Crateriforma conspicua: one gene and its partner. Each later gene encodes a partner of the first gene's protein in a complex. Links are inferred from orthologs where the notes say so. Each region holds a gene or a part of one and is shown in the gene's direction. Other genes may lie near its edges. The genes, in order: trxA and Mal65_RS09370.

The links.
Region 2: the proteins of trxA (region 1) and Mal65_RS09370 are in contact, whole or in part, in an NMR structure (PDB 2IPA), measured with the Bacillus subtilis proteins. The link is inferred for Crateriforma conspicua from one-to-one orthologs.

What each region holds. Positions count from the first base shown.
Region 1 is NZ_CP036319.1:1,616,783-1,632,547, reverse strand. Bases 6,491-9,434 are described here. They hold trxA (thioredoxin), read left to right. Parts: upstream 6,491-7,768; coding sequence 7,769-8,101; downstream 8,102-9,434. Other genes in these bases: Mal65_RS05940 (DegT/DnrJ/EryC1/StrS family aminotransferase), read right to left, coding at 8,250-9,410; Mal65_RS05950 (NUDIX hydrolase), read left to right, coding at 6,748-7,599; Mal65_RS05955 (sugar phosphate isomerase/epimerase family protein), read left to right, coding at 6,491-6,742. In the rest of the region: Mal65_RS05980 (serine/threonine protein kinase), read left to right, coding at 1-627; Mal65_RS05975 (hypothetical protein), read left to right, coding at 789-1,865; Mal65_RS05970 (hypothetical protein), read left to right, coding at 2,645-3,481; Mal65_RS05965 (hypothetical protein), read left to right, coding at 3,459-3,671; Mal65_RS26370 (hypothetical protein), read right to left, coding at 3,869-4,039; Mal65_RS05960 (ABC transporter permease), read right to left, coding at 4,129-5,814; more of Mal65_RS05955, read left to right, coding at 5,993-6,490; fusA (elongation factor G), read left to right, coding at 9,979-12,063; Mal65_RS05930 (metallophosphoesterase family protein), read right to left, coding at 12,224-13,075; Mal65_RS05925 (dGTP triphosphohydrolase), read right to left, coding at 13,121-14,290; excinuclease ABC subunit UvrA, read left to right, coding at 14,825-15,765. UniProt on the Bacillus subtilis protein: Participates in various redox reactions through the reversible oxidation of its active center dithiol to a disulfide and catalyzes dithiol-disulfide exchange reactions.
Region 2 is NZ_CP036319.1:2,408,871-2,424,509, reverse strand. Bases 869-3,686 are described here. They hold Mal65_RS09370 (arsenate reductase ArsC), read left to right. Parts: upstream 869-1,967; coding sequence 1,968-2,405; downstream 2,406-3,686. Other genes in these bases: Mal65_RS09360 (thioredoxin family protein), read right to left, coding at 3,192-3,416; Mal65_RS09365 (MOSC domain-containing protein), read right to left, coding at 2,430-3,152; arsA (arsenical pump-driving ATPase), read left to right, coding at 869-1,909. Outside these bases: arsenite efflux transporter metallochaperone ArsD, read left to right, coding at 1-26; more of arsA, read left to right, coding at 107-868; Mal65_RS09355 (Hsp20/alpha crystallin family protein), read left to right, coding at 3,893-4,327; Mal65_RS09350 (zinc-dependent metalloprotease), read left to right, coding at 4,845-7,823; fhcD (formylmethanofuran--tetrahydromethanopterin N-formyltransferase), read right to left, coding at 8,439-9,347; Mal65_RS09340 (5-formyltetrahydrofolate cyclo-ligase), read right to left, coding at 9,340-9,945; Mal65_RS09335 (aldehyde dehydrogenase family protein), read right to left, coding at 10,042-11,463; Mal65_RS09330 (PEP-CTERM sorting domain-containing protein), read right to left, coding at 11,494-12,588; Mal65_RS09325 (ABC transporter permease), read right to left, coding at 12,711-14,021; Mal65_RS09320 (efflux RND transporter periplasmic adaptor subunit), read right to left, coding at 14,018-15,457. UniProt on the Bacillus subtilis protein: Catalyzes the reduction of arsenate [As(V)] to arsenite [As(III)]. In vitro, can dephosphorylate para-nitrophenyl phosphate (pNPP).

The sequences.
Region 1 (15,765 bases):
CATCCCAAGATCGTCGAAACGTATGAAGCCGGCGTCACGCCCAAGGGGCAACCGGTGATCATCATGGAGTACATCGAGGGGCCGAGCCTGCAACAGATCATTGTCAAAAAGCAGCGACATCTGATCGCCGGCATCGAAACGACGTTAATTCGTGACATGGCCGAATCGCTGAAATACGTCCACGACCAGGGATATATTCACCGAGACATCTGTCCGCGGAATTACATCTGCTTGCCCGACATGAGCGGGCTGAAGCTGATCGATTTTGGCTTGACGGTCCCCGCAACGCCGCCCTTCATGGCACCGGGAAACCGGACGGGGACGCCGTTGTACATGTCGCCAGAAATCGTGCGGCGTCGGCCGACGGATAAGCGGGTCGACATCTTTTCGCTGGGCGTGACGTGTTACTGTCTGTGCACAATGCAGCATCCCTGGCAGGGCGAAGTCGTCACAGGCAAAGCGGCACTGCAGCACGACACGACCGAACCCACACCGATCCTGGAACGGGCCCCCGACCTGGACCCCAAGCTGGCACGTCTGATCATGCACGCCTTGCAGCCCAGCGTCGAAAAGCGGGTCCAATCGATCGACCAATTCTTGGCCACCCTCCGCACCATCGCGGCCTGAAACTCCCACGAACAATACGCGCCCCCCAACTCCTCAATAGGGGCCACCCATATTTGTTTGTCTTTTCAGAGTCTCAAAAGGGGCCACCCAGATTTATTTGTCTTTTCCGCCGATGACGGGTACGATCAGTCGGTTCGACAGCCAGAATTGGGGATGGATTGATGCCACGAAAACCACGCTATGAAGTCGCGGACCCTGCTCAGGTGCAGGTCTTTCACGCGGTACAACGCTGCGTCCGCCGGGCGTTTTTGTGCGGTGAAGACCCGCTGACTGGCCGATCCTTTGAACACCGGCGACAGTGGATCCGGGACCGCCTGGAGTTCATGGCAAGCGTCTTCGGCATCGACTGCTTGACCTATTCGGTCATGAGCAACCACTTGCACTTGGTGCTTCGAAGTCGTCCGGACGTTGTCGCTGCATGGAGCGACCAGGAAGTGGCCGGTCGGTGGTTGCGGTTGTTTCCGGCTCGCCGGCGTCCGGATGGTTCAGCCGAACCGCCGACCGAGGCAGACATCGCGGCGCTGGTGAATCATCCGGAAGTTCTGGCCGAACGTCGACGACGACTGTCGGATGTCAGCTGGTGGATGCGGTGTGTTGCCGAGTTCATCGCCAGACGTGCCAACCGCGAAGACGAATGCACGGGCAGGTTTTGGGAGGGGCGATACCGGTTGCAAAACCTGCTTGACGAAGCCAGTTTGCTAGCCTGTGCGGCCTATGTGGATTTAAATCCGGTGCGTGCAGCGATTGCCGAAACACCAGAATCAAGTCCTTACACCGGAGCGAAAGATCGCATCGATGACCTGCCGCAGCAACCGAGTCGACTGCGGCCAAGCATGCATGAGTGGGAACGAAGTCGCCGGCGTCGCCACAGTGGATGGATGAGCCCGGTAGAGATCAATGAGGCGAAGGACCCGGTTGGTCCCTGTGTCGAGAAATCGGGGCGGCGGGCGAGTTCCAAAGGCTTCTTGGGGATATCGCTGGTTCGATACCTGGAATTGCTCGACTGGACCGGTCGGCAACTTCGGTCGGACAAACTGGGGTCAATACCGAAACACTTGGCTCCGATTCTATCCCGCATCGGCGTCGACACTCGGGGGTGGTGCGATGTGGTTCGCCGCTTCGGCCGCGTCTTCAAGCGTGCGGCGGGAACGCCAGAAAGCCTCGCACGTGAAGCCGTGCGGTGCGGCCAACACTGGATGTGTGCACCGGACAACCCACTGGGACTCTGTTCCGACTAGCGGCACGGCGCCGACCGGCCGCTGCCGAGCAGCAAGCGAAATCTGAATCCGCTCGATGTTGAGAGCGAGCGGTAACACTGCGCTCCCGGTCCGCTTCCAGAGCTTCGCCTAGGCTGTTTCATTGCTTCCAAGGGAGAAAATCCGGCATCCCGGTGGACCAGCCCCTCCAGCCAACCGCCCCCCCACGCCGACCGCAGCCCCTTTCAGGCCCCCCTACCGGAAAACGCCACGCAATGGCAGCCGCAGCATGACTGTGCTTCGTGTAATTAATGGGTGGCCCTTATTAAGCTCCCTCGATGTTGAGAGCGATCGGTAACACTGCGCTCCGGGTCCGCTTCCAGAGCTTCGCCTAGGCTGTTTCATTGCTTCCAAGGGAGAAAATCCGGCATCCCGGTGGACCAGCCCTTCCAGTCAACGGCTTCTACGACACCTCCGGCCCCCCCCTTCCAAGCCTTCGAACGAAAAACCGCTGCAAACTGGTGGCAAAGCGACAAACGTGATCGACAATATTTATGGGTGGTCCTATTTGAGAAGCGGCGTAGGGAGCCGGACCGTCGGCTGGGGGATACATGCCGCGACAACTGGTCTGTTCGGCAAAAACGGCCCGCGGCCGTTTCAAGCTAGGCAAGCTTGGCTTTTCGGGTTGAATTCGTTGACACGAAAATTTCGCCGTAATTATACTCCCTGTGGATGCACGGCCCCCGCAGCAATTGCGTGGCGGGCCGCCGATCAGTCTTTTCTGCCCCCACCGCCAATTCTTTGCTCGGAACCCATTCCTCATGAATCTTCTCGGGAAGGCGCTGACGTTCGCCGTGTTTGCCTTGAGCATTGTGTTCATGGTCGTCGGGCTTGCCGTCAACGCATCACACCGCAACTGGCGCGACGTCGTGCTGGGCCCTGGCGGCTTGAAACAGCAAATCGAAACCGTTGAAACCACCAACGATCAACTTCGCGATTCGGCTCAGCGAACCCAAGCGGCTCTAGACCGCGAACGCGCCGCCCGCCGCACCGCTCTGGCTGCCTTGCAGACTCAGCTGAACCAACTGCAACAGGAATTGGTCCAAAGTGCGGCCGACGTGGAAGCCCTACGTGCGGCCAATACGGAGCTGACCCAGTTGGACCGTTCTCGTGCGGCCGACTTGGAAGCCAAGACCGAAGAAATCACTCGACTGCGGGCCGCTCTGGTCAAGGAACGCGAGGACCGCGACACCCTGTTTGCCAAATCGCTCGAGCTGACCGACTTGCTGAACCGCGCCCGCGGCACCGTTCAAAACCAAAAGCAACGCAACGATCAGCTTCGCACCCAAGTCACCCGTCTGCAGGAAGTGGTCGAAGCCAAGGGCATTGACGTCAACGCACCGCTGGACGGCGCACCGCCGGAACGAAACGGTGTCGTCTTGGTCGTCAACCGGCCTCGCAAACAAGTCGAAGTCAGCATCGGCAGCGACGATGGCCTGCGTCAGGGACACCTGCTTGACGTGACACGAAACGGTTCGTTCGTCACCCGCCTGCGTGTCGGTTACACCGAACCGGATCGTGCCGTCGCCGAAATCTTGTCTGACTACAGCAACCGAACCATCCAGGAGGGCGACCGTGTCGACACTACCTACGAATGAGCCCCCACGGAAACAGCCGCCGAACGTCTACACGGTGATGCTGATCCTAAGCACCGTCTTCATGCTGATAGCCGTCGTCGCGATGCTGATCGAAGCCGGCCGCTGGGCTCCCGATTACTGGAACACGCGGACGGCACAACCCAGCGTGATGCATATCGACGCCGACGCGGGAGCACATTTCCGCAGCTAGACGGCAAAATTTCCGCAGCTAGCCGGCAAACGCGCGAGTTAGCAAACGCACAGGTGATTCAGCCATCGGCGAAAGCCATGACGGTGAGCCGATCCCCGAATCAGCGAAACACAAAATTCCAAACAGGCGACCTTGCCCCAAGGTTGCCTGTTTTCGTTTTACAGGCACGCACAGATGCGGGCTTGCTTGGTCGTACCTCAAGACGCCCGCAACTTTTCCGCTTCGGCCTCCAGCGCGGCGATCTCTTCTTCCAACGCTTTGGTTTCTTCTGGATCATCGGCCTGCTGCTTCGAACCGGCCAATCTTGGGCGCAGTGTGCTTAGCTTCTTCTTAATGACTTCCAGTCGTTTTTTGGCTTTCTTATCCATCTCGATTCGTTTCGTGGTTGAGCCGGTTGGGAATCCGAATTCAAAACGTGGGGATCGCGTGCGACAACACGGTGGCGATGCGTCGACGATTAAAATTCCATCAACGCAACGGCAAAGTGGACGCCCAAAACCCACAAGGTCGTCCAAAGCACGGTCGCCGTGATCGCCTGGCTGACGTCAGCGGCGGACTGTTTGGATCGCAGACCTTGATAGTAGCTGATCACCGCGGTGCCCACACCGCACGCGGCGTTCTTTCCGAAAACCCAGCCCGCCCCCTTCGGCCAAAGGCCATCTTGCCCGCGAAGATTGCGGAAGAAGTGCTGGTCCCAAAAATAGGACGGGATGTCGGCATGTGTGGCGGAGAACGTCACCATGCTGATCAACCGCGCGGCAAAAAAAGCGATCCATTCCAACACAGGGGTGGCTACCAGAAAGGCCGCCAAAATTGGAACCAACAAATAAGCTTGCGGCCGAACACCCAGCGTCCGCATCGCATCGACCTGGCCGCCGTATCGCTTGACGCCCACGTCGGCGGCCACCGCGGCACCACAGCGAGCCGCCACCAAGATCGTTGCCAATACGGGAACCAAAATTCGATACAACGCGAACCCGATCGACGCCAACAATTCGTCGATCAACAACGGTTGCGTGTACAGTCGAAACGGCAGAAAGCGAAACGTGAAATAGGTCGTCGTGAACCCGGCGATCAAACCCGCGATGGCCAAATACACGCATGCCGATGGGCCGCCCACCAATCGCAAATAGTGCACAAAGAATCGCCCCGCCCATTTCCATCGCGGGAAAACTGGCAACACATCGACGGGCAATCGCAGCGCACTGATCAATGCATCGGAGCTGGCCAACAGGAACGTGTCCAGCTGTTCGATCAAACGGCGCCCCATCGACCACCCACGTGTGCCCGACAGATGTTCCGGCGTTTTTGCGTTTGCCGGGTCTGCTGCGACAGGATGCATCCACTGATGAATCTGCGACCACTGATCGCGTGGGACGGAAACCAGTTGCTTTTGCCGACTGTCCAAGAAGACGACTTCGTCCGCAATCGGTATCAGCGTTTGATAATCGTGCGTGACGACCACACTGGTCCGGTGATGAATCTGCTGAGTCTGGCGAATCAAGGACGCCACCTTCGCACCGCTGGCCGCATCCAGTCCTGATGTCGGTTCGTCGTACAGGATGACTTCTGGATCGGAGGCCAACGTCCGTGCGATGGCCAGCCGCTGTTTCTGACCACCGCTAAGTCCGGCAACGGGAACTTCCGCGGGCACCCCCAATTCCGCCAACCAACCGGCCGCGTCTTGTTCGGGTGGCCGATGACGATCGCCGCGATGGTCCATCGCAAACTGGACATTGGCCGTCGGCGACAGTTCATCGAACAACGCAAACTGTTGAAACACCACGCCCACGCGACGAAGCAGAGGTGACAGTGCGGCGCCCAGGCGGGCCGGCCCCTTCGATCCGGCATCGGTGTCAGGGTGTCCCGCAGTGCCAGCGGCGATGTCAGCCGACCAGCGCACGACGGCACCATCACGCGGCAACAAGCCGGCCAGAATCCGCAGCAACACGGATTTGCCGGCCCCACTGCCACCGACGACGACCAGCAGTTTTCCCGGCTCCAAATCTAACCGAGCGTCATCCAACAAACGGCGACCCGCCACGTCCACGCAAAGCCGTTCCAGCCGCACGGGTCCCCCGATCGACCGCACATCAGCCGAATTCGTGTCGCTGTTGGACTGGGGATCATTTTCAGACGTCATGCGGGCAGCTTACCGGATCGATCACCCACCTTGTCAGACCACCAGCCCGCGGGACGGACGCGACGACCGGTGAACCGGTGAACCTGTTTGGCAATCAGGGTTTAGCGATCGACGCCGGCGCAGTAGACTGCGCCGGTTACGCAAAACCGATTGATTTGTTGCTGAAAGGACGCCTGAATTGTTTGTCGCTGCTTCGACGGAATGTTGGCCGGCTGATGACCTGCAAACCAGCATCGAAACGCTGCAGGACCTGGATTTTAGCGCGATCGAGATCGCCATTCACGAGTCCGGCGCGCACACTCGCCCCAGCGAAATCCTGGCTGATCCGGACCGCGGAATCCAATTGCTTCGGTACACCCACCGGCTGGACATCTCCGGTTACAGCATCGAATTGGACAGCACAGGTGACCAGCACTACGACGACTTCCACGATTTGTGCCGGATCGCCAAAGCCACCAAGGTCGTCAATTTGACCGTGCCTTCGGCGGAACTGGGCACGCCTTTCAATGAAGAAGTCGAACACCTTCAGCGGCTGGTCAGCATCGCGGAAACCGAAGGCGTACGCGTCGCGGTCCGCAGCCAGCTGGGCTGTCTCAGCGAAGACCCCGACACGTTGATGGTCTTGTGCAACAACGTCGATGGCCTGGGCATCACATTGGACCCCAGCGTTTACGTTGCCGGTCCGGCCAAAGGCAAATCGCTGGACAAGATCCTGAAGTATGTGATCAACACGCACCTTCGCGACACCCGCCCCGATGCGTTCCAAGTCAGCGTGGGGCAGGGCGAAATCGACTACGGCAAATTGGTCACCCAGCTGGAACGTGAAAAATACGATCGCGCTTTGACGATCCACATGGCGCCCCAGGAAGACTTGGATCATCGCGTCGAATTGCGAAAGCTTCGTCGATTGTTGGAAACGTTGATTTAGCAACCGTGAAAATACCGGCAACCAGGCGACCGGATCGGTGGCAATTGCCGGCGACTTGGCCGCAACAACTCAGCGACCGCTTGCGACAACGCGGCGAAACGCCCGAACTGTCGCGACGCTATCGTTCGATCGCGGCCGTGCCACTTGCCTATGGTCGCCACCGTGGCCCCGCACCGCTCCGTGCTCGCCGCGCCGCGGTGCTGGTCGGCATTTACGAAGATGCGTCTGGTCAAAATGGTGTGTCGTGTGCGGAAGTCGCGCCCAGCGGATCGGCATCAAAGAAAGCCCCGGCCGGCGGTCAATCCGCGACGGATGCCCACCAACCGCGCCCATCGCTCCGCCACATGCGTGTCTTGTTGACGCGGCGGCCCAGTCTGCTGAAACATCACGGTGGGCAAATCTGCTTTCCCGGGGGTCGGGTGGAACCGGGCGAAGACACCCGCGAAGCCGCCTTGCGGGAATTCGCCGAAGAATTGGGTCGCCCCGCCGTGGTCCGCCAGTGGATCGGACGGCTGGCATGCCAGTATGTCTATGCCAGCGACAACCGGGTCACCCCCTGGGTCGCGTGGCTACGAAAAGAATCCGCCCCCTGGTGCCCCGACCCGGCCGAGGTTGATCAGGTGCTGGATTTGCCGCTGGAAACACTTCTGCGGCAGGTCGTCGCGGGAAACCTGTCACGACACACCGAAATACGATCCGTCCGTCGGGGCGAACATCGCGTTGGTCATTTGCAGTTCCGCACGCCGGCGTTTGCACACGGCGAACACAAGGTTTGGGGTGCCACAGCGATGATTCTGGACGAATTGGCTCAGCACTTGCTTACCTTGTCAGACGTTCCGGTCGGACCGGCAAATTGACAGCGGGTGTTGCCATCCTACAATTCGGCCGTCTGTGCAAGGCGTCGTCGACCGGATGTGACACGCCCCGCCCGCCGATGGATCACCGTCGATCAGTCCCTGTGAACGATTACCGCGATCCCGACCGATTCCCCGTTTAACTATCCGTACAAAACGAGAGACCACTGTCATGGCTTCCGATGCTGTCAAAGAATTCACCGACGACAATTTCGACTCCGAAGTGCTGCAATCGGACCAACCCGTCTTGGTCGACTTTTGGGCACCCTGGTGCGGCCCTTGTCGTCAAATCGCTCCCATGATCGATGAACTGGCTGGCGAAAACCCGTCGGTCAAAATCGGCAAGATCAACATCGACGATAACCCCGGCGCCGCCCAGCGTTTCGGCATCAATAGCATCCCGACGCTGTTGGTTTTCAAAGGCGGCGAAGTCAGCGAGAGCTTCGTGGGCGTTCGCCCCAAGGCCGCGCTGCAAGAAGCCCTGGATTCGGCGGCAACGTCTTGATTCCAAGGTGACGCCTTTTGGCATCCGATTCACGAAACAGGCCGCATGCGAATCATCGCACGCGGCCTGTTTTCGTTGGTCTTTCAAACGAGGCAGTCAAATCCGCCCGCCAAAACGGCGGTTCGGTGGGACCACAGCCCCGGTTCGTTCAGGCGGCCTTCTTGGCTTCGCCCGACTGATAGAACTGACCGACCACTTCGACGACTCGGTTTTGTTCTTCCACGGTCAGCGACGGGAAGATCGGCAGGTTCAAGATCTCGCGGCTGGCCCGCTCGGTCTCGCTCAAATCGCCGGCTTTGAAGCCGATGTTTTCAAAGCACTCTTGCTGGTGCATCGGCACCGGGTAATAGATTTCCGAACCCACACCATTGTCGGCCAAGTACTGGCGGACTTCGTCGCGTCGCCCGTCGGCGATGCGAATTGAATACTGGTTCCAGACCGAGAAAGCGTTCTCGTCGATCACCGGCAAGGTGACCGGGCCGTCTTCGACCAAACCGGCTTCGCGGAACAAGTGGTGATACCGCGTGGCGTTGGTGCGCCGGCCTTCGACGGCCTGGGGCAAGTGATTCATCTTCACCCGCAACACGGCGGCCTGGAACGTGTCCAAGCGGCTGTTGATGCCCACCACCTTGTGATAATAGCGGGGCCGCATGCCGTGGCCGGCGAACAAACGCAGCCGATCCGCGAAAGCTTCGTCATTGGTCGTCAGCATGCCGCCGTCGCCCATGCCGCCCAAGTTCTTGGTCGGATAGAAGCTGAAACAGCCCACGGTTCCCCAGCTGCCGGCGGGACGTGAATGATAGGCCGCACCGATCGACTGGGCGGCGTCTTCGACCACCGGAATATCATGCTCGGCGGCGATCTGACAGATCCGGTCAATGCGGGCACACTGTCCGAACAGGTGCACGGGAATGATGGCTGCCGTTTTGGGGCCGATCAGCGAATCCAGCTGGTCGACATCCATGTTGTAGGTGTCCGGATCGATGTCGATGAAGACCGGCGTGGCGCCCAGTCGCGTGATGCAGCTGACCGACGCGAAGAAAGTAAAGCTGGGAACGATCACTTCGTCGCCCGGGCCGATGTTCAGGGCCATCAGGGCCAGCAACAAGGCGTCACTGCCGGAGGCACAACCGACGGCAAATTGGGCTTGGCTGTATTTGGCGACTTCCGATTCCAGTTCGACCACATCGGGGCCGAACAGAAAGCGTCCGGAATCCAGGACGCCGGCCAGGGCGCTCATGAATTCTTCACGATAAGGGCGATTGTCGCGGTTGACGTCCAACAGCGGAACAGAATTCGGGCCTGGCATGGTTCGATGACCTTCCTTGGATGAATGCAGAAGCTCGGCCGCCTTGCCGAGTTGAACACTGACAGGACAAGTTGTTAGACGCGGCCGGGGCGTGGGTCAATAGAAGAAAAATGGCCCTCGGCCGGTGCGACGGATGCTTGGCCGTCGCGGCAATTTGATCCGGGCGCTGGCCGCCCCGTTTTTGGGTCGACTCGACGGATCCGACGCAGGGGCTCTTGCGTTTCCCCAACGGTCATGCAAGATAAAAAACCACGCCGAAGCAGCGATATCGGGTCCGGCGTCCCAAACCTCCACCCCGCCCCGGACCGGCCAACCGACGGGCTCCGATCGGTCCGCGCCCGGAGTCCGGGATACTTCGTCGCACCTTTGCCCTTCCAATCTGGGCAAAGCTTTGCGATATTTCTGCTTCAAACGCCTCGCCCGAGCCGCATCAACAACACAATTGTCCAGGCCCGCGACATCGATCTTCCGGGGCGCCTTGTATTAAATCGCGACGCGAATCGTCTGACGCGTCGAATCCGGAACACGTCGAATCCCATCGCCGGCGCCAGTAGAGGTTTAGAAGAGTATGAAATTGGAGAAGGTTCGCAACATCGGGATCAGTGCCCACATTGACTCCGGCAAAACCACCCTCAGTGAGCGGATCCTGTTTTACACCGGCCGTATTCACAAGATCGAAGAAGTCCGCGGGGACGGCGACGGCGCGACCATGGACCACATGGAGCTGGAGCAAGAACGTGGAATCACGATCACCAGTGCCGCGACCAGCGTCGAATACAAAGATCACGCGATCAACCTGATCGACACCCCCGGTCACGTCGACTTCACCGTCGAAGTGGAACGTTCGCTGCGTGTCTTGGACGGTGCCGTCTTGGTTCTGTGTGCCGTCGGCGGCGTGCAAAGCCAGTCGATCACCGTCGACCGCCAAATGAAACGCTACAACGTTCCCCGTTTGGCATTCATCAACAAAATGGACCGCACCGGTTCGAACCCCCGGCGGGTCGTCGAACAGTTGCGTGAAAAGCTGGGCGCCGACGCCTTCCTGATGCAGATCCCGATCGGTATCGAAGACAACTTCCGTGGCGTCGTCGACTTGATCGAAATGGTCTCCTACACCTTCGATGGTGATCAGGGTGAAAAGGTCGTCACCGGCGAAATCCCCGCCGACTTGAAAGACGAAGCCGAAGAACAACGCGTGCACATGCTGGATTCGCTGTCCAACTACAGCGATGAAGTCATGGAATTGCTGCTCAGCGAAGAAGAAGTCCCCAAGGACATGATCTATCGCGTGACCCGTGACGCCGTCTTGAACGGTGCCACCCCGGTCTACATGGGCACCGCGTTCAAGAACAAAGGCGTCCAGCCGCTGTTGGATGCGGTCACCCAATACCTGCCCAGCCCGCTGGATCGCGAAGTCAAAGGTCGCGACCCGTCGGACGAAGAAAAGCGAATCGAACTGAAACCCGATCCCGATGCTCCGTTCGTCGGCATGGCTTTCAAGATCGTCGACGATCCGTTCGGCCAACTGACCTTCATGCGGATCTATCAGGGCACGATCGAAAAAGGCGGCACCTATGTGAACCAACGGACCGGTCGCAAAGAACGGTTCAGCCGTATCGTTCGCATGCACAGCGACAAGCGAGAAGAAATCGACAAAGCGACCGCCGGGGACATCATCGCCGTCATGGGCATCGACTCGGCCAGTGGTGACACCTACAGCGTCGAACGTGATTTCTGCACGCTGGAATCCATGTTCGTCCCCGAACCGGTCATCAAGATTGCCGTGACGCCGACCAGCCGCAGCGACGGCGACAAGATGGGCAAGGCACTGCAGCGTTTCCGCAAGGAAGACCCCACCTTCCGCGTCGAAACCGACGAAGAGACCAACGAGATCCTGATCTCCGGCATGGGTGAATTGCACCTGGAGGTTTACATCGAACGGATCCGCCGCGAATACGGCGTGGAAATCGAAGTCGGTGCTCCGAAAGTTAGCTATCGCGAAAGCCCGACCAAGACCGTCGAATTCAATTACAAGCACAAGAAGCAAACCGGTGGTAGCGGTCAATACGCTCACATCGTCGGCAAGCTGTCACCGATCGAATCGGACAGCGAAGACAGCTTTGAATTCGAAGATCACGTCGTCGGTGGTCGTATTCCCAAGCAATACATTCCGGCAATCCAAAAGGGATTCGTCGACAGCCTGGGTAAAGGCCCGGTCGCCGAATACCCGGTGGTCGGCACCCGGATCGACTTGGATGACGGCAGCTATCACGAAGTCGACTCCTCGGAAAAGGCGTTCTACACCGCCGCACAAGGCTGCTTCCGCGAATACTTCAAGCAAGCGTCGCCGAAGCTGCTCGAGCCGATCATGAACGTCGAAATCGAATGCCCCGAGGATTTCCAAGGGACCGTCGTGGGTGACGTCATCCGCCGCCGCGGTGTGATGACCAGCACCGACGTTGTCGACGGAAACAGCATCATCCAAGCCGAAATCCCGCTGGCCGAAACCTTCGGTTACGCCACCGACCTGCGCAGCATGACGCAAGGTCAGGGATCGTTCAGCATGGAACTGGCCAAGTACAGCCAAGTGCCGTCGAACATCCAAGAAGAAATCATCGCCGCCAAGAAAGAAATGTTGGCCGCCGCGAAGTAATACGTTTGATCGTCAAACATCACGAAAAGCCTCGCCGATCACCGGCGGGGCTTTTTTTGTAACTCGACGGGAACCTGAAAGCCCAGCGTCCTTCTTCGTCCGCCGGGCACCGCGTTACAACTTCGCCGCGGGCCTCGCGACATCACTCAAGCCACGCGGTTCAAGCCGAACCGTCCAGGCCGTTCAGACCGCCCCGTTCGATCAAGCCTTCGATCGCCGGATGGCCATAGTCGGCCGCCCCGGTGTACACCCGCAGATTCTGGGCTCGGCGATAAACGCCACGGTGATGGGTGTGCCCACACAACACCTCCAGATTCATCCGGGGGCGCCGCGACGCAACGTCATCCAAGCACTCGCCGACTCGGCCGCAAACAAAGTAGGGCGCCCATTGATCGTCGGCGATTCGGCCTTCATACCAACAGCTCTCGCGATAAGGCGGAACATGCGTGGCCACCCAAACGGTCGTTGCCACGTCGGGCACTTGCATCAGCTTCTGTCGTAAACGATCCGCCGATTCGTCGCCTTGCGCCCGCAGCGTTGCCAAACGGTCATCGGTGGTGCGACCGCGCAGGTCATCGATCTGCTGAAAATCTTGCAAGCGGATCGGGCTGGTGCGCGCGTCCCCGATCACTCCGTCGCCCCAACCGTCTTCACCCACCAAGAAAACATCATCGGCCAGTCGAATCGGTTCGCTGTCGGTCAGATAGACCAGCCGCGAGGATTCGCGAGCCGCCTGGACTGCACGACGCCGCGTCTGGGCGACGGACCCGCCATAGAAATCATGATTGCCCAGGACAAAGTAAATCGGGCACGTCACGCAAGTCGCCAGACGATCCAGCTGGAACCATCCGTCGTCACCATCGCTGATGTCACCGGTGATCAGCAAAGCGGTCGGATCACTCGATCGTAACGCGTCGCACCACGGGTCCCAACGACTGGCCGGCACATGATTCAAATGCGGGTCGGTGATCCAAGCGATGCGAAACAATGCACGTTCATCAAATGCGGACACGGGCGGCCGAAATAATCTTGCCGCCACCAAAGATCGCCCCGAACATTACCAGTCGGCCAGCGGACCATCATCGTTTTGACAGATATGGCGATACTGGGCATCACAAAACGTGTCCGTCATCCCGGCCAAGTATTCACCGATGACACGTGGCACGCTGTGGTGTTCACATCGTTCACGGAATCGCAGCGGCAACCGTCCTGGCGACGCCAACAACGTGTCGAACAATCGACGCAAACGGTCACCCGCCGATCGTCGCACATCCATCAACCGCGGATGCCGATAGACGGCGTCGAACAAGAAGGACTCCAGTTCGCTGCGTTCCCGGGCGATCACATCGCTGTGATGGACGCGAATCCCTTCACTGCTGATGTCTTCGGCACGATAGCCCGACAACGGTCGCAAACGTTCCAAAGCACCGTGCAACAAATCGCTGACTTGCAGATCGATCAATTCGTGAACCAATGACTGACGCACATACTTGCGTTGAATCTGGCTGCCGGCATCGGCGATACGATCCAGCGAACGCCGCACGATGGCCAATTCGGAAAGCTCTTCGATCGTCAGCAAACCCATCTGCAGTGCGTCGTCCACGTCGTGCGCGTCATAGGCAATGCTGTCGGCCAAATCGACGATCTGAACTTCCAGCAACGGCGCCCGACCGACGGCGGCTTCCGCCTTGTGGGCTCGCACGTCTTGTCCGGCCAGCGTTTCGCGGCACAGATTCAATCCGGCAAAGTCTTGATAACGTTGCTCCAATTCCTCGACGATCGTCAACGCGAATTGGTTATGCGAAAAACCGCCGACGTCTTCCAAGCATTCCGCCAACACGTCTTCGCCGCAATGACCGTAGGGCGGGTGGCCGATGTCGTGCATCAAAGCCAAAGCCTCGGTCAAATCTTCATTCAATCGCAACACTCGGGCGATCGTGCGGGCGACCGACGCGACTTCGAACGTGTGGGTCAAACGCGTGCGGTGATAGACACCCATTTCGCCGGTGAAGACTTGCATCTTGCCGGCCAAGCGCCGAAACGCGCTGCTGTGCAGTATTCGGTCCCGGTCGCGGCTGAACGGTCCGCGGTACGAATGCCCGTATTCATCGTGAATGCGGCCCGCGGTGTCACGGCTGTGCATCGCATAACTGGCCAGCAACAGGTGTTCGCGGTCGGCGTACCGGCTGAGGTCAATCATCGGCGTGGCTTCGTGCGACAGTGACATTGCGATCGGTTTAAAGGCGGATGAGGCAAGCGTGCGGGTCGATTCGACGAACCCAATGCAGTGGATTTCGCGTCATGCCAGGGCCACCACCGGCCATCGGCGGTACCGCAGCACAGCCAGGTAGCAGTCACCGGGGCCCTGCCAAACGGCGGCGCCGGAACCCTGTCTTCAAGGATAGGACGTGTTTTGGGGCGCGTCGATCGCAATTTGCCCGCCGCACGGACGGCTGCATCCCCCCCCCGAACAAACCGAACAGGCATCCATACGCCTTCGGCAATCGTCCGCACACCGCCGTGCCCGGCATGGGGAATGCATGCCCAAGCTACCCACTGCCATAAGATTCGGTCATCATCGTCGACTTGCCGACCGTTTGCGTCTTTCCCGCTTTTGTTGCGACCAACCTTGCCGAAATCCAAGTCCACCGCATCCGCCAAGTCGACGCCCCGCTCATCCAACCGTCGCCAAACGGGCGCCCGCAAGTCGTCCGGCCGCAAACCCCGTTCGACATCGGCCGGCCCTGCTAAGACCGACGCGATTCGTATCCGCGGCGCCCGCGTCCACAATCTGCGGTCGATCGACGTCGACTTGCCCCATCACGCGATCACGGTGATCACCGGCGTTTCGGGCAGCGGCAAGAGCTCGTTGGCTTTCGACACCCTGTTTGCCGAGGGACAGCGACAATACATCGACAGTCTGTCGGCTTATTCGCGTCAATTCCTGGACCAGATTCCAAGGCCTGACCTGGACAGCATTGACGGGCTGGCTCCCACACTTTCGATCGACCAAAAAGCCGGCACGACGGGATCACGCAGCACCGTCGCGACGATCACCGAGATCTATGACTACCTGCGTTTGCTGTTCGCTCGCATCGGCGTCGCCCATTGTGTGCAATGCGGCAGCGCGGTGTCGCAGTTATCACCCGACGCGATCCTGAAGCGACTGGCCGATCGCCCCGACGGGACACGCATGATGCTGTTAAGCCCGATGGTCCGCGGACGAAAGGGTGCCCATCGCGATGTGTTCGAAGCCATCCAGAAAGCCGGACTGGTTCGCGCCCGCGTCGACGGCGAGGTCCACGCCATCGACGAAGTCCCCTCGCTTTCGGTCCGCAAGGATCACACGATCGAAGCGGTGGTGGATCGCCTGGTCATCCGCGAAGGCATCGAATCACGTTTGCACGATTCGGTCGAATTGTCACTGCGGCTGGGCAACGGCAGCCTGGTCGCGCTGACCGAAAATGAATCCAAGTCGTGGGACGAAGAACTCTTCAACACGTCGATGTCCTGTGCAGAATGTGGAACCAGTTTTGCCGAGGTCGAACCACGAACGTTCAGCTTCAACAGCCCCTACGGCGCATGCCCGACCTGCGACGGCCTGGGCGAAATCGTCGTTCGCGAAGGCAAGCGTTCCGGTGCGACCCGCATCACCGCCATTTGCCCGGAGTGCGATGGTGCCCGTATCGGACCAGTCGGGCG
Region 2 (15,639 bases), 800 kb from region 1 along the record:
GTTGCGGCGGATCGGGTTGCTGCTGACACACCACGGCCACGAACGGCAACGCAGCGTTGCCGTCTTTTGACATCTTTTGCCACCCACCTTCGAAGCGACTTGTTCCATGTTCGAATTGATTCAAAACGCGACTCGCCATCTGTTCTTCACCGGCAAAGGCGGCGTCGGCAAGACGTCGATGGCCTGTGCGACCGCCGTCCAGTTGGCACAGTCCGGAAAGCGGGTCTTGTTGGTGTCGACCGATCCGGCATCCAACTTGGACGAAGTGCTGGGTTGTCGTCTGGGTCATACACCGACACCGGTCGACGGCGTCGATGGACTGGACGGGATCAACATTGATCCACAGATCGCAGCCGCGGAATATCGCGAACGAATGGTCCAGCCGTATCGTGGTGTGTTGCCCGACGCGGCCGTGCGAAGCATGGAAGAACAGTTTTCGGGTTCTTGCACGGTGGAGATCGCGGCGTTCGATGAGTTCGCGAAACTGTTGGGTGACGACACCGCGACGTCCGATTACGACCACGTTGTCTTTGACACCGCGCCGACGGGTCACACGCTGCGATTGTTGACGTTGCCGTCGGCTTGGTCCGGGTTCATGGAATCCAGCACCACCGGGGCGTCATGCTTGGGACCACTGGCCGGACTGCAGGCCCAACAAGCGATCTACAAAAAGACGGTTGCCGCACTGGGCAATGGCGACCAAACGACGCTGGTCTTGGTCACACGCCCGGAAACATCGGCGTTTGCCGAAGCGGCCCGCAGCAGCGACGAACTGCGTCAGTTGGGTGTGTTGAACCAACGTCTGATCGTCAACGGTGTCTTCACCGCGTCGGACGAAGGCGACCGAGTGGCCGCGGCCATGCAGAAACGTGGCGATCACGCACTGGAACAGATCCCATCCAACCTGGCCGAACTTCCACGTTTGTCCGTCGCCCTTTCGCCGTCGGGCGTGATGGGTATCGATCGCCTGCGGCAAGTCGGACGGGCCGACCATGAAGACTCCGGTGCAAACACCGGTTCCCCGTTGAACGTGTCGCCTTCATCCACTGAATTGCCCGGCGATTTGTCCGATCTTGTTGACGGGATCGCCGCCAAAGGACGCGGCGTGGTCTTGGCGATGGGGAAAGGCGGTGTTGGCAAAACCACCGTCGCCAGTGCCGTCGCCGTCGCGCTGGCACGTCGCGGCTTTGACGTTCATCTGTCGACCACCGATCCGGCCGCGCACGTCGCGGCGACCTTGGCTAGCGAATCACTGGAACGCTTGACCGTTGATCGCATCGATCCGGCGGCGGAGGTCGAAGCGTATCGCCACGAAGTTTTGGCGACCGCGGGCGAAAACTTGGATGCAAATGGCCGCGCTCTTTTGGAAGAAGATCTGCGGTCCCCCTGTACGGAAGAAATCGCCGTCTTCCGAGCGTTTGCCCAATCAGTCGCCGCGGGCACCGATCGCTTTGTCGTGTTGGACACCGCACCGACCGGCCACACCATCCTGTTGCTCGATTCGGCGATGGCCTATCACCGCGAAGTCAGCCGCCAGGGCAGCGAAGTTCCCGAATCGGTGCAGCAGTTGTTGCCGCGATTGCGGGATCCCGATTTCACACAAGTCTTGATCGTCACATTGCCCGAAGCAACGCCGGTCCACGAAGCGGCAAAGTTGCAGGAAGACTTGGTTCGCGCCGAAATCCAACCGACCGCTTGGGTCATCAACCAAAGCATCGCTCCCCTGGAAACGACCGATCCGGCGTTGCAACGCCGCCAGTCACACGAGCAGGCCTATATCGATGAAGTGAAAACTTTGTCCGGCGGTTCAGCGGCGCTGGTCCCTTGGCAATTACAACCGCCCACCGGTGTCGATGCCCTTTCAAAACTTGGGCAGCGTCATCACGCCCCGCTGGAATCACGATCCTGATCGCGTTTTCTCCGTCCAACCACTTCTTATTTTCGTACCCCCGAAACCGACAACAACGATGACCAAAAAGAACGTCCTTTTCTTGTGCACCGGAAATTCGTGTCGCAGCCAGATGGCCGAAGGCTGGGCGCGGCACTTTCACGGTGATGCCATCCAACCCTATTCCGCCGGGATCGAAGCCCACGGGATGAACCCCAACGCGATGGCGGTGATGAAGGAAGCCGGTGTTGACATCAGCGGCCAGTCATCCAAGTTGGCCGACACCGTGAAAGACGTCCCGCTGGACTTGGTGATCACCGTCTGCGGACACGCCGACGAAAACTGTCCGATGTTTTTGACCAAGGCAAAGACGGTTCACGTCGGCTTCGATGACCCGCCCAAGTTGGCCAAGGATGCCAAGACCGAAGAAGAAGCACTGGATGCCTATCGTCGGGTCCGTGACGAGATCCGTGACTTCATTCAGAATCAGTTGCCCGAAAAGCTTCGCGAAGTCTAAACGAACGTCGCCACCGACGTCGATTCAGCTGTCGCCGCGCAATCGCGCGTCGACCGACGATTGGTGGTCCGATTCGCTGCCGCCGCTGCGGGTATTCAATGTCTTTTTCCAAGACACCGACAACGCGTCGCACGCGGCCAGACGCAAATCCAACGCCGCATCCCGCGGCTTGGCGAACATGACATCGTTGGCAAACGCGACGGTGAAATCGGGGTAATCACGGCGAGTCAAATGCATGCTTTGGCCGGGCCGAATGGTTCCGGTCGACAAAACGCGAAAGTACCAACCGGTTCGACGTGTTTGTTGGACCCGCACGGCCAGTTTGGGCAAACGCCAGCGTCGGGACAGTTTCCAACAAGGTTGTCGGGGCTGGCTGACTTGCAACACACAGTCGCCGATTTCGAAAACGTCTCCGATGCAAACCTTGGTTTCGTCCGCCTCGGCGATCGTCAAGTTTTCACCGAACGTTCCATCGCCCCAATGGACGTCGGGAAACTCTTGTTTCCAGAATGGGAAGTGGACCGCCGGATAGGCCAGCACCGCTTTGTCGACACCGCCGTGGTGCACCAGGTCGGCTTGCCCGTCCCCGTCCAAGTTTTCGCGGCCCACCCGGATCGGGCCGTCGACCCGATCTTTGATGATGCCGGACGTCCAAGGTTTGCCGGGATCATCGCCCGCGTCCATCGCCCGAGGACGACCGACGTGGATGGAAACGATGGGGAATGCCGTATCCGTCGCGGTGGTCACGATGGCTTCCTCGGTGGGTCTTGGACGAACGGTGCGATTCTATTTTAAATCCGACAGGTCGGCGCCGTGATTGATGTGAAACGGTTGGCCGTCGATGACCAATGCCGGCACCGACCGAACACCCGCCGCTTCGGCTTCACCCAGTCGATCCTTTTGAATCCCCAGGTGAACCTTTTCGACATCGTCTCGCAAGGCATCGGCGACGGTCTGTTCGGCGGCCACACAAACAGGACAACCGGCATGAAAGAAAACAACGTTGGACATCGTGGTGGGTTCCTTTTCGTCAGAAACACTTTTGGAAAAACGGGGACAGAATGCCGACCGCCGAGTCAGTCGCGGTGGTCGACTGAAAGAAAAATACGCGCAGCGTTTCCATTCGTCCAATACGAAATTACAAAGCCATTCATAGGCACAGGCTATCACTGAAAGCACTGGATTTTCGGGTGTTTTTGGTTTGTCCGCCGTTTCACTGCCGATGCCCCATCGGTCGGGGATGCGTCGCTGCGAACCGCCCTCGGAACCGAAATTGGCACGCTCGATGCATCGATCTGAAATCGAAATGGTTGACTGTCAAATTGACCTGTCCCCTCGCAAAAGCGCTCGACGCAAGTGCCGCGACCACCGCGGCGTCGCGGGTGCTCCGGTGCAACAAAGCGTTCGCACCGACGTGGGGACCGGTGATTTGTCAGAGGGTTTGTGTTGGCTTTTAAATCTGGAGATCAATGACGATGAACAATGGCATGACTCGACGCCCCGGCTTAACGGTCCCCGATTCGCTTGCTTCGGCGTCACGCGATTTGAATGAGCTGTTTGACCGCCTGTTCGACGCTCCGCTGCGTGTCAGCGGATCGCAGGCTTGGTTTGCTCCGACATCGGTTTGGGAAGACGACGGACACTTCACCGTCGAAATGGACCTACCCGGCATCGCACCGGATGATTTGGACGTGACGGTCGATGACGGCAAGTTGACCGTGACGGCCAAGCGGGCCGATGCGGAAGACCGCAAGTACCTGCACCAAGAACGCCGGTTCGGCGAACTGACCCGCAGCATCACGCTGCCCGAATCGGTCGACCCGGAATCGATCGAGGCCGAATACGCACACGGTGTGCTGCGTGTGACCCTGACCAAGCGTCCGGAAGTCCAGCCGCGGAAGATCGACATCAAAGTCGGCTGATCCGCCAAAGTAGCAAACGTTCACCGGGGCCGCTGCGAGATTGACTTTCGCCGCGGCCCCGCGTTCGTTGGGGTTCGACCGAGTTACAGCGATGCCGATGGGATGCTCAGTCGCCCCGCGATTCGTCGAGGGGCGCGATCGTGGCGATCCCAAGGCGGATCCGACCGCCATTGTTTGCGTTGGAAGGAGAATATCGGATAAAACGGTAAAGACGGCAAAACATTCCGGCCCCGCCGTGCGTCAGAATCGAAGACGCGCTGGAGAAACCGTTTTGCCGGTGGCGGCGGCTCTTCTGAGCTACCGTTTCTTGTTGATCCCGTCCTGGGCGGACGAAACCGATCGGAATGAGACGAAGTTTTGGAATCTTCGGATGATCCGGCCTGCCCGCCTTCGTCACGCCAACGTCGGTCCGATGGACGAGCCGACGGAATAAAATTTCTTTGCCAGAGTGAATGCCATGACCCGATTGTGGGACCGTGCCCGATGGGTAGCCGCTAGCGCCATTTGCGGAATGTTGATGTCCGCACCGGCCTCGGCCGCCAGCCTGCCCCCGTTTGATAAGGTTTCGGAAGACTACACCGAGATCAAAGTCTCCGATCAAACGGCCAGCAAAGGCTTGTTCCGTTTGTGGAAGCGGGAAAAGGACGCTCAGTTGCTGGGCGAATTGCCCAAGAACTTCAGCACCAAGCGGTACTTCATCGCATTGACCGTCAGCAGTGGGGATCGATATGCGGGACTACAGGCCGGCGAATGGGTCGTCCAGTGGCGTCGTTACGATGACCGGCTGGCACTGATCGCCCCGAATCTGGACATCAAAGCGTCGGGCGAACCGGAAGCCAAATCGTCGGTCAAACGACTGTTCACCGACCGAGTCTTGCTGGACATTCCGATCGTCGCGATCGGCCCCAGCGGTGGTCCGGTGATCGACTTGGACAATCTGTTGGTCGGCAGCGCGTCGACGTTCTTCGGATCGTCGGTTCGGCAATCGTCACGGTCACGCATCAAGTCGTTGGAAAAGGCGAAGGTCTTTCCCGAAAACGTCGAGATCGCTTTTGAGATCGTCGGTGCCAACAGCCGCCTGCAAACGATCCACTATTCGTTCAGCGAAGTCCCCTCGGCATCGTCGGGCTTCCGTCCCCGCAAGGCGGACGAACGAGTGGGTTACTTCACAACATCGTTCACCGACCTGGGCAAATACGAGGACGATGAAACCGTCATTCGCTTCATCAATCGCTGGCGTCTACAAAAGCGGGATCCGAAGCTGAAGCTCAGCCCGCCCAAAGAACCGATCCGCTTTTACGTCGAACACACCGCCCCGGTGCGTTATCGCCGCTGGATCAAAGCCGGCGTGGATTATTGGAACAAGGCGTTTGAAAAGGTCGGTATCGTCGATGCGATCGTGATCGAATACCAGGACGCCGAAAGCAAGGTCCACATGGAAAAGGACCCCGAGGACGTTCGATACAACTTCATTCGCTGGCTGAACAACGACGTCGGGACGGCCATCGGCCCGAGCCGCGTGCATCCCGAAACGGGTGAAATTCTGGACGCCGATATCATCCTGACCGACGGCTGGATCCGCCACTTCAATTTCAATTATCACGAATTGATGCCCAAGCTGGCGATGGAAGGCATGACGGCGGAAACGCTGGCATGGCTGGGACGTCACCCGAATTGGGATCCGCGTGTCCGCTTGGCCGCTCCCGAAAACGCCAACCACTTGCGTGCCAAGTACGCTCGCCAAGCACAACAGCCGATGGCCGGGTTCAAGATGGCACAGGCCGACCCCAGCCTGTTGGGCGACGATGAATTTGATGGGCTGTACGGCCAGATCAGTCAAAAGAACGGTCTGTGCATGGCCGCCAGCAGCCGCAGCCTGGACCTGGCACTGGCCCGCATGGACTGGGCGTTGACCTTGATGGCGGACGAAGAAGCCGAAAAGGAAAAAGAGAAGAAGGAAAAGGAAGCCGCGGAGTCGGATAAGAAGAAACAGGACGACGACAAAGAAAAGGATGGCGACGAGAAGGACGACGACGAATCGTCTGATGACGAAGACGAAGATGCCGACAAGGATGACGAAGCGGTCGCCAAGAGTGACGATGACGACGCGAAGTCCAAGAAGGCGGATCCCGGTGAATTGCTGGACGGCATGCCGGAGTGGTTCGTCGGACCGTTGCTGGCCGACTTGGTCGCCCACGAGGTCGGACACACGTTGGGCCTGCGTCACAACTTCAAAGCCAGTTCACTGTTGACGCTGGACGAAATCAACAGCAAAGACGTCAAAGGCAAACGCACCTTCGCCAGTTCGGTGATGGATTACGCGCCGATCAACTATCGCTACGAAGCCGGCGAAACGCAGGGCGATTACGCGATGATCGACATCGGCCCCTATGATTTCTGGGCTATCGAATACGGCTACACCTTTGAAGAAAAGGACTTGCCGGAAATCCTGAAACGCTGCGTCGAACCGGAACTGCAATACGCAACCGACGAAGACACCAGCGGACCGGATCCGTACGCCCGGCGATATGATTTTGCCAAGGATCCGCTGTCGTATTGTCAGGAACAGATGAAGCTGGTGAATCTGTATCGCGGTCGCCTTCTGGATTCGTTCGTCAAAGACGGCGACAGTTGGGCCAAGGCGCGACGCGGCTATGAATTGACACTGTCATTGCAATCCCGAACGGTCAGCATGATGGCCAACTGGATCGGCGGTGCGTTCGTCAATCGCGACAAGAAGGGTGACCCCGGTGACCGGCCTCCGGTCCAAGTGGTGCCTGCCAAGGACCAGCGTGAAGCGTTGGAATACGTGATCGAAACCACGTTCCGTGACGAAGCTTTCGGCCTGGAACCCAAACTGCTGGAACGCATGGGCGTGGACAAATGGCTGGGCGGCGGATCGCGTTCGGCTCTGTCCGACGAAGCGACTTGGCCGATCCATGATCGCGTGCTTGGAATGCAAGCGTCGGCGCTGACGATGTTGATGAATCCGACCACGCTGCGTCGTGTGTATGACAACGAATTACGTCTTCCGCCGGAAGAAGACGCGTTGACGTTGCCCGAATTGCTGGACCGTATCAGCAATGCGGTGTGGACCGAGTTGGGCGAAGAATGCCCCGAAGACCGAGATGATCGCAATCCGATGATCAGTTCGCTGCGACGCAACTTGCAACGCGAACACCTGCAACGCTTGATCGATTTGATCCTGGACAGCAGCGATGACGTGGCGGCACAAATGCCGATCAGCAATCTGTCCCGCATGCAACTTCGGAACCTGAGCAATCGCATCAAGGTGACGATGGACAAGTGTGCCGGAAAGATCGACGCTTATACGATGGCCCACCTGACGGAATCCAAGGAACGGATCGATCGTGCTTTGGACGCGGGTTACACCTACAACGGTGGCTCCCAACAGCAGATGCCGATCATGATGATGTTGATGGGCCAACAAGGTCAGCCGGTCCAACCCGGCCAGCAACCCGCGACGACGCCGTAGCGTTTCGCAACATGACGATTGTTCCTGAACGGGGAACACGATTCAGGCTTGGTGTCGCGACCAAGCCTGTTTCTTTGCGCCCATGGTGCAGGGCAGGCGACGGTTCGAACCGGGCTACCAATGCCACCAAAGTTGATTTCGCATTTTCCTCTGTGAGAGACCTCGCAGCCTGGGCAGATGACTCTCACGGAGGCACCAAGGCACGGAGGGGTGTAAGTGGTTGAGAGGGGTTGTTCGAATCAGGCCACCGACGCGATGGAATCGTTGACCTTCGCCGCACTCCTTCTTCATCTTCGACTCCGTGTCTTCGTGCCTCTGTGAGAGACCTCGCAACCTGGGCGGATGGCTCTCACGGAGGCACCAAGGCACGGAGGGGTGTGAGTGGTTGAGAGGGGTTGTTCGAATCAGACCACCGAAGCGATGGAATCGTTGACCTTCACCACGATCCCCACCGCCTTCTTCTTCATCTTCTACTCCGTGTCTTCGTGCCTCTGTGAGAGACCTCGCAACCTGGGCGGATGGCTCTCACGGAGGCACCAAGGCACGGAGGAGTGTGAATGCTTGGGAGGCGACTGTTTGTTTTCGCAATCTTTCGGCGGAGCGAAAGGCGACGATTTAGTCCAGCAACTCGTGTAGATGGATCAACGACTTGCCCAGGCGTCCGCCATAGTTGCCGGCGGTGATGCGTATCAATCCGTCCGTGTCTGCGGCGGCATGAATCGCTGCACGCGTCGCGTCTTTCAATGAGTCCAGATCACGACCGTTGATGATGATTTCCATGATGCTGCCCACACCTTCGGGCACCTTGGATTCGGCCCCCAGCTTCTCTTTCAGCGTCGGACAAAATTCGGCGTAAGTCGATGCAATCGTGAAATCATAGCTGCTGCCGGCTTTGGACCCGCTGGCGGCAACACCGCCGGGAAATGTGGTGATGACATTGGGCACCGCATCGGCTGCTTGAGCAGCTTTTTCGGCAGCCGCCAATGCGATGTCTTCATCGGGACCAAAGAACCACAGATTGCCGCCCATCACGCCGTCGCGAAAACCAAACCGGCGAGTCAAATAAAACTCACCGCCCAAAATCGGGATGACCCAACCTTTGGTTCCATAACGTTGGTCGCGGAACTGATGCCGGTCACCGAAGAACGCGACTTTGCGTCCCAACTTGAAATAGTCTTCGGTATCCAGTCGATTGAAACACCGGGCGGTCGGACACGTCAGCACGTTTTGGCTGATCCGCGCCAGCATCACTTTTTCCAAATGCTCACGTCGGTCTTTGCGAAACCGTGGCACGTGAAATTGCACGACACCGCCGATCCGACCGTCGGGGGTCTGTTCGCTGGAAACGATTTGGGCCACACCGGCTTCGCAATCACACAAGATCGTGCTGCTGGCGTGACCGGTGACGGCATTCAACGCGTGCCGCAACCATTTCTCGTCGCGCGCGGTGATCAGGATTTCGCCATAGATACTGCGAAACCCTTCGGCATAAGTGTCTTCGACCAGTTGCTTCAGATCAGCCATTGCGTCCCCGCCCTTCGATCACGCGGTCTTCGGTGATGACCTTGTCCATGTAGATGTCGTGATCCTGCATCGGAATTTCGTCGAACATTTGACACTCAAACGCCAGTGCGACCAGCGGCGTATCGGCTCGCGCGTTTTCCAGCAACTTGTCGTAATAGCCTTTGCCGTGGCCGGTGCGTCCGCCACGGTCATCGAATCCGACGCCGGGCACCAGGATCAAATCTAATTCGCTGACATCAACGCGTTTCTCGGCGACGTGCCGCAGCGACTCGGCCGGTTCCAGGATCTTGTACATCCCCAGTTCCAGTTCCTCCATCGATTCCAGGTGGAACAATTCCAATTCACCGTCGACACAGAACGGGATGACGGTTTTCTTGTCGCTGGCAATCGCATCGGGCAACGCGTGACGCGTACGGGCTTCGTCGCGGACATCGACGTACCACATCACGCATTTGGCTTGCCGGTATTCGGGCAGCTGCAAAATGCGGTCAGTGATCTGGCGGCTGATGGTGTCCTTGTCTTCCTGGGCTTTGCGAGCCGCGTGGGCCGCCTTGCGAATTTCGGTCTTGCGGGCGGCCAGATCTTCGGTGGGACTCACGCTGGAGGACTCCTGCAATGGGAATGGGGGCGAAGCGGTAGAAACCGTCCGCAGTTGAATGGCCGCGGCACGCTTTGTGAAGCCGATTGGACGGGATCAGTCGCCCAAATGCAAAACGATCATTTTGGTTTCCGTCATTTCGGCGATCGTATAACGTGGGCCCTCTTTGCCGATTCCACTGTTTTTCACGCCTCCGTAAGGCATCAAGTCGGATCGCCACATCGGCCCACCGTTGATGTGAATGTTGCCGCTGTCGACGTTGCGGGCGAAACGCATCGCCGCGTCCAGGTCGCGGGTAAACACGGCGGCGGACAAACCGAACGACGTGTCATTGGCCGCCGCGATCGCGGTGTCGACATCGGCGACCGCTTGGACGGCGACCGCGGGGCCGAACAATTCATCACGGACGATTTTCATCGTCGAATTCGCGTCCGTGATCACCGCCGGCCGGACAAACGCGCCGTCTTGTTCGCCGCCGGTCGCAACGTGAGCACCGGCGGCGGTTGCTTCGTCCAGCCAAGCCCTCACTCGATCGGCTTCGCTGCGCCGAATCAGCGGGCCCATGTCGGTGTGTTCGTCCAGCGGATCGCCCAGACGGATCGCTTCGACCGCGGGCAACAACCGCTGCAGAAAATCATCGTGCACCGATCGATCGACGATCAAACGCTGGGCCGAAATACAGACCTGGCCTGCGTTGGCGAACCCCGACGCGACCGTGGCGGCGACGGCCGCGTCCAAGTCGGCGTCGGGCAATACGACCAGCGGGCTGTTGCTGCCCAGTTCCATCGTCACGCGTTTCAAACCGGCGGAACGACAGATTGCTTCGCCGACAACTTGGCTGCCCGTGAAGCTGATTTTTCGGATCCGGTCATCGCCACAGATGGCTTTGCCCAGAACGCCACCACCACCGGTCAAACAAGCGATCGCCGAAGCGGGCAAACCACTGTCGATCAAAATGCCGACCAGCTTCAGCGATGACAGCGGCGTGTCGCTGGCGGGCTTGATCAATACCGCGTTGCCGGCGGCGATGGCCGGACCGACTTTGTGACAGACCAGGTTCAGCGGAAAGTTGAACGGCGTGATCGCGGCAACGACGCCACAGGGAACACGCAGGGTGAATCCCAGTTTGTGTTCGCCACCGGCGGCCGCGTCCAGCGGCAACACTTCGCCGTTGATTCGTTTGGCTTCTTCGCCGCTAAGCCGCATCACCTCGGCCACACGCGCGACTTCGCCACGAGCCTCGCGGATCGTCTTACCACATTCGCTGCTGATCGTTCGGGCCAGCGAATCGGACTGTTCGCCAATCGCTTGGGACGCTCGCAACAGAATCGCCGCCCGCTGGTGAGCGGGCATGCGGGCCATCACGGGGCGGCCGACTCGATCCAGGTGATCGATTGCAGCGTCGACATCACTCACGTCCGCGGCGGGTACCCGGTCGACCACATCACCGGTCGCCGGGTTGGTGACGTCAAAGGATTCGCGTTTGGATTGCCAGGATCCACTGTGAAAGAAATCCATCGGCGAAAGCCCCGCAAAGCTGTGACAGAATCAGACGTCCGCCGCAGCCTCCATTGATTGCTTGGCACGTTGGCGGCGACGGCGATAACAAGCACCGCCACCGATCATAGCAAGTGCAAACCACGTCGACGGTTCGGGGACGGCGCTGGCATTCAAGTACCCAATGTCACGCAACAAAGCCACATCCAAATCGGTCAAGTATTTGCGTGTTCCGGTCGTCAATGTCGGATCCATGACGACTTCCTGAGCCATGCCATCGGTGATCCGAGTGCTCATCAATCCCGCCGCGAAGTGAGCACCACCGCCGTCGATGATGCCGGTACCCGTTCCATTCAAATCGATCACTTCGCTGCCCAGCCAATCGGTGCCGCTGACCAAGTCGTCCCAAGTCTCTGATCCACCAAAACCGATCGAGTGCAGCATTTCGTGAAGCGCGACGGAATAAAAATCGTCTTTGCCTGCCGCGACACTGGTCGTGTGATCAAAGTGCCAGTTCGCATTCAGAACCGCGGCACTATCGGTGGCACCGTCATTATTGGTGTCTTGGTCGAACCAAAGGTTGCCGAGAGCCGGCCCCATCTCGAAAGAGAAAGAGTTTCCGCTGACATTCCCAGACAGCGTCCCAATCACTGGCCCTTCGTTTCGACGGTGCTGGTAGCTTGCCTGAGCGTCGGCGATGGCGGCGGAGATCGGCCCAGACCCGGAAACCCCGCCAATTGCAATTCCTGACCCTCCCGATCCGCCTTGGCCCAAAGTACTGCCCGTTAAGTTCCGCATGCCGACGTAGATGCGAATTTCGTTCGCCGGCGTCGTGGTGTCGTTGACGGTGACAGACGCACCAGTCGCCGGATTGGTGTACTGATATCGGAAGTCAAAATTTAACACGGTTCCGCCACCACCATTGCCGGTGACGGTGTCATCCGTAATTGCGTCCAAATTCAAATTCAACACGGCATTGATATCGGATGCTGCAGCTTCCAACGCTGCCTTGGCCGTCGCATTGCTACTAAAGAACCCGGTGTCGTGCGTGTAATCCAGAACGATTTCCGCCGACGCCGGCGTGCCGAACAAGATGGCTGCTAGCACTGCGAAGAGCGCAGCAGACGCCCGGTAGAAACGGTGCATGATCAGAGACTCCGCCAGAAAGAAAAGCCGACAAGTGAACAAGGTGGCAGCCCCATGAGACGCCAAGCTAACCGGGCGCGACGCGCCGGTCTGCTACTAGACGATACCCCCTCCGGCGTTTTTTATTCGTGACGCAATGCGTCGATCGGATTCATCATCGCCGCACGACGTGCCGGATAGACGCCAAAGATCAGACCGACCCCCAGCGAGATGAACAGCGACAGGAAGACCGACCACAGCGCAATCCGCGGCTCCAACGTGTGAACGATCGGCGGCAGTAGATCCGGCGAAATGAGTTCCGCCGTGTTTCGCACGAAATCAAAGATCGGCCCGCACATCAGACCAAACAACACGCCCAGCAAGCCACCGCCGCCGGTCAGCACCAAAGTTTCTGCCAAAAACTGTTGCACGATATCGCTGCGTTTGGCGCCGATCGCACGACGCACACCGATCTCTCGGGTCCGTTCGGTCACCGTCGCCAACATGATGTTCATGATGCCAATCCCGCCGACCAACAATGAAATCCCGGCGATCACGACCAGCAGCACATTGAACATCGTTCGCGTTCGCTCGGCTTGCCGCAGCAGTTCCTTGGGCACGACCACCGCGTAATCTTCCTGGTCATGATATTTTTGCAATAGAAAGCTGACGATCGACGCGGTTTCATCGACTTCGTCCACGCTGCCAACGGTCAGTGTGATTTGCGTCAACTCGACGACTTCGCCTTTGAAGTTAAAACCTTCACCGGTGCGGGTCATGATCTGGTCACCGACCCGATGCCGAAACGTTTCCAAAGGAATGTAGGCGTCAAAACGGTAATCGCGTGCTTCCAAACTGCCGCCGACCGCCGCGGACGCTTCGCGAGGTTTGGTTTGGCCGATCACGGTATAAACGTCGCTTTCGACACGTACCTTTTGTCCGATGGGGTCTTCGTATCCGAACAAACGCTTGGCGGTACCGTCGGCCAGCACGATCACGTTCTCGCGATCATCGTCGCTGCGCAACCATCGTCCCCGAGCGATTTGCAGTCGGTTCAACGCCAAGTGATCCGACGTACAGCCGATCAGCTTGGCGTCCAGGCGACGACCGCCGACCATGAATTCACGACGTAGTTCGCGGATGGGAACCGCGCGAACGATCGTGGGGATGTTGGACATCATGCGCCGGTAATCGGCGCGGGTCAGTCCATACGTTTTGACGCGTTCGCCGGCCGCTTCGCTGCTGTGCGGTTCGATACTGCGGACGATGATGTTGGTCGCACCCAGTTCCAAGATCTGTTGCTGCGCGTCATGGCTGACACCTTCCCCCATAGCGACCAGCCAAATCACGGTGGTCGTTCCGATGAAGATCCCCAGGGCTGCCAGGGCCGATCGCAACTTCTGTAACAGAAGACTCTTAACGCCCAGCAACAGCGTTTGCCAGAACCGCATCATGTTTCGGTCGGCTCCAATGATGCGGTGGTCTCGGAATCGTTCGATTCATCGGCCTCGGTGCCGCCGACGCGCCCGGCCGCGTCTTGAGCTTCATCCACATAGACGGTGGGATTCAAAATCACGCGATCGCCTTCGGCCAAGCCTGCCTGGACGATCACAAATTCGTCGTCGGTATCGCCCAAGGATAGTTCGCGGCGTTGGACGCCGTTTTCGGTAACGACCCAGCACAAGTGACGATCGCCGTCCTCCAAAACACAGGCCACCGGCACGGTCAGCACGTCGTCGTACTGGGCCAGCACCACATCCACCAAAGCCGTCATGCCCGGCTTCAGCCCGGGTTGAGATTCCAGGCGGATCAGCGTGTCATATTTCACCAAGTTGCCGGTCCACCAACCGGCCGGTCGCGTGACTTCGGCGATCTCGCTGACTTTGCCTGCCAACACGTCGTCTTGCAATTCGACCCTGGCGGGCATTCCGACCGACAAACGATCGACCTTCGATTCGTGGATGCCGACTTTGACCTGCATTTTGGAAACGTCGGGGATGATCAACAGGGTTTGTTGTTCGCGAACGACCGCGCCTTCTTCGATGTCGGGCGTGGATTTCCATTCGGCCATTGACGGAAAGATCACCATGCCGGGGACGTCGGCAACGATGGTGCAGTTTTCCAGTTGTTCCCTTTCGCGATCCAGTCGAGCTTGTTCCAACTTCAACGAGGCTTCGAAGGATGCCAAACGGGCTTCGGCGGCACGCAGTGAACTTTGCAGGGTTTGAAGTTCTTTTTCCTTCTTATACTTCTCCAGCGATTCCAGTTGAGTCTGTTTCAATTCCAAATCTTTGCGTGCCGATTCCACGGCAAACTTCTCACGGCTCAGCTGCAACGACTTGATCAATCCCTTGCCCGCCATACGGACGGATGATTCATAATTCAGCTTGGCTTGGGTGAGCGCTTGTTCGGCATCGAAGATGTCTTTTTCGATCGTGCTGCGTTCTTGAACGTAAGTGCCTTCCAAGTATTCAGTGATGCTCTTGCGTGCCACCGCCACATCGGATTCCGCGGTGATCTTATTGGCCAGCGCGTTTTCGTAGACGATCTCTTGGGCCAAGATGTTGTCTTCGATTTGCGATTGGTCCAGACGCACCAAGACGTCACCTGGCTGGACGATGGTGCCGGTTTCGATGACCCACAGCACGGTGCTGCCGCCTTTGACCATGCATTTGATTTCTTTGTTGTTGCTGCTTTCGACCGTGCCGTTTTCCGTGACGGTCACCGCCAGCGATCCGCGGCGAACGGTGTAGGTCATCCCGACCGGGGATTCTTCGACACGCAGTGACGATGTCGCGATGGTCGACGCCGCACCGACGGCGGACAACAGCACCAGAGCAATCGCGATGCGTTTGATCCAACGGCGCAGGGGGCGGGGGGCATCGTTCATGATGGTCAGGGTGGGGATGCGCGTGGCAATCACGAGGGATGATTCGCCGACGCAGACAAAGGCGGGTGGGATGGGCAGGTTTTGCCGCCGGGGCACACCAGCATGATTCAAAACATGACTGCACGCGCGTGGCTCTGACGAACCTGCGTCCTTTATTTTCTCTCAAGAAGAGCGTTGCCGAC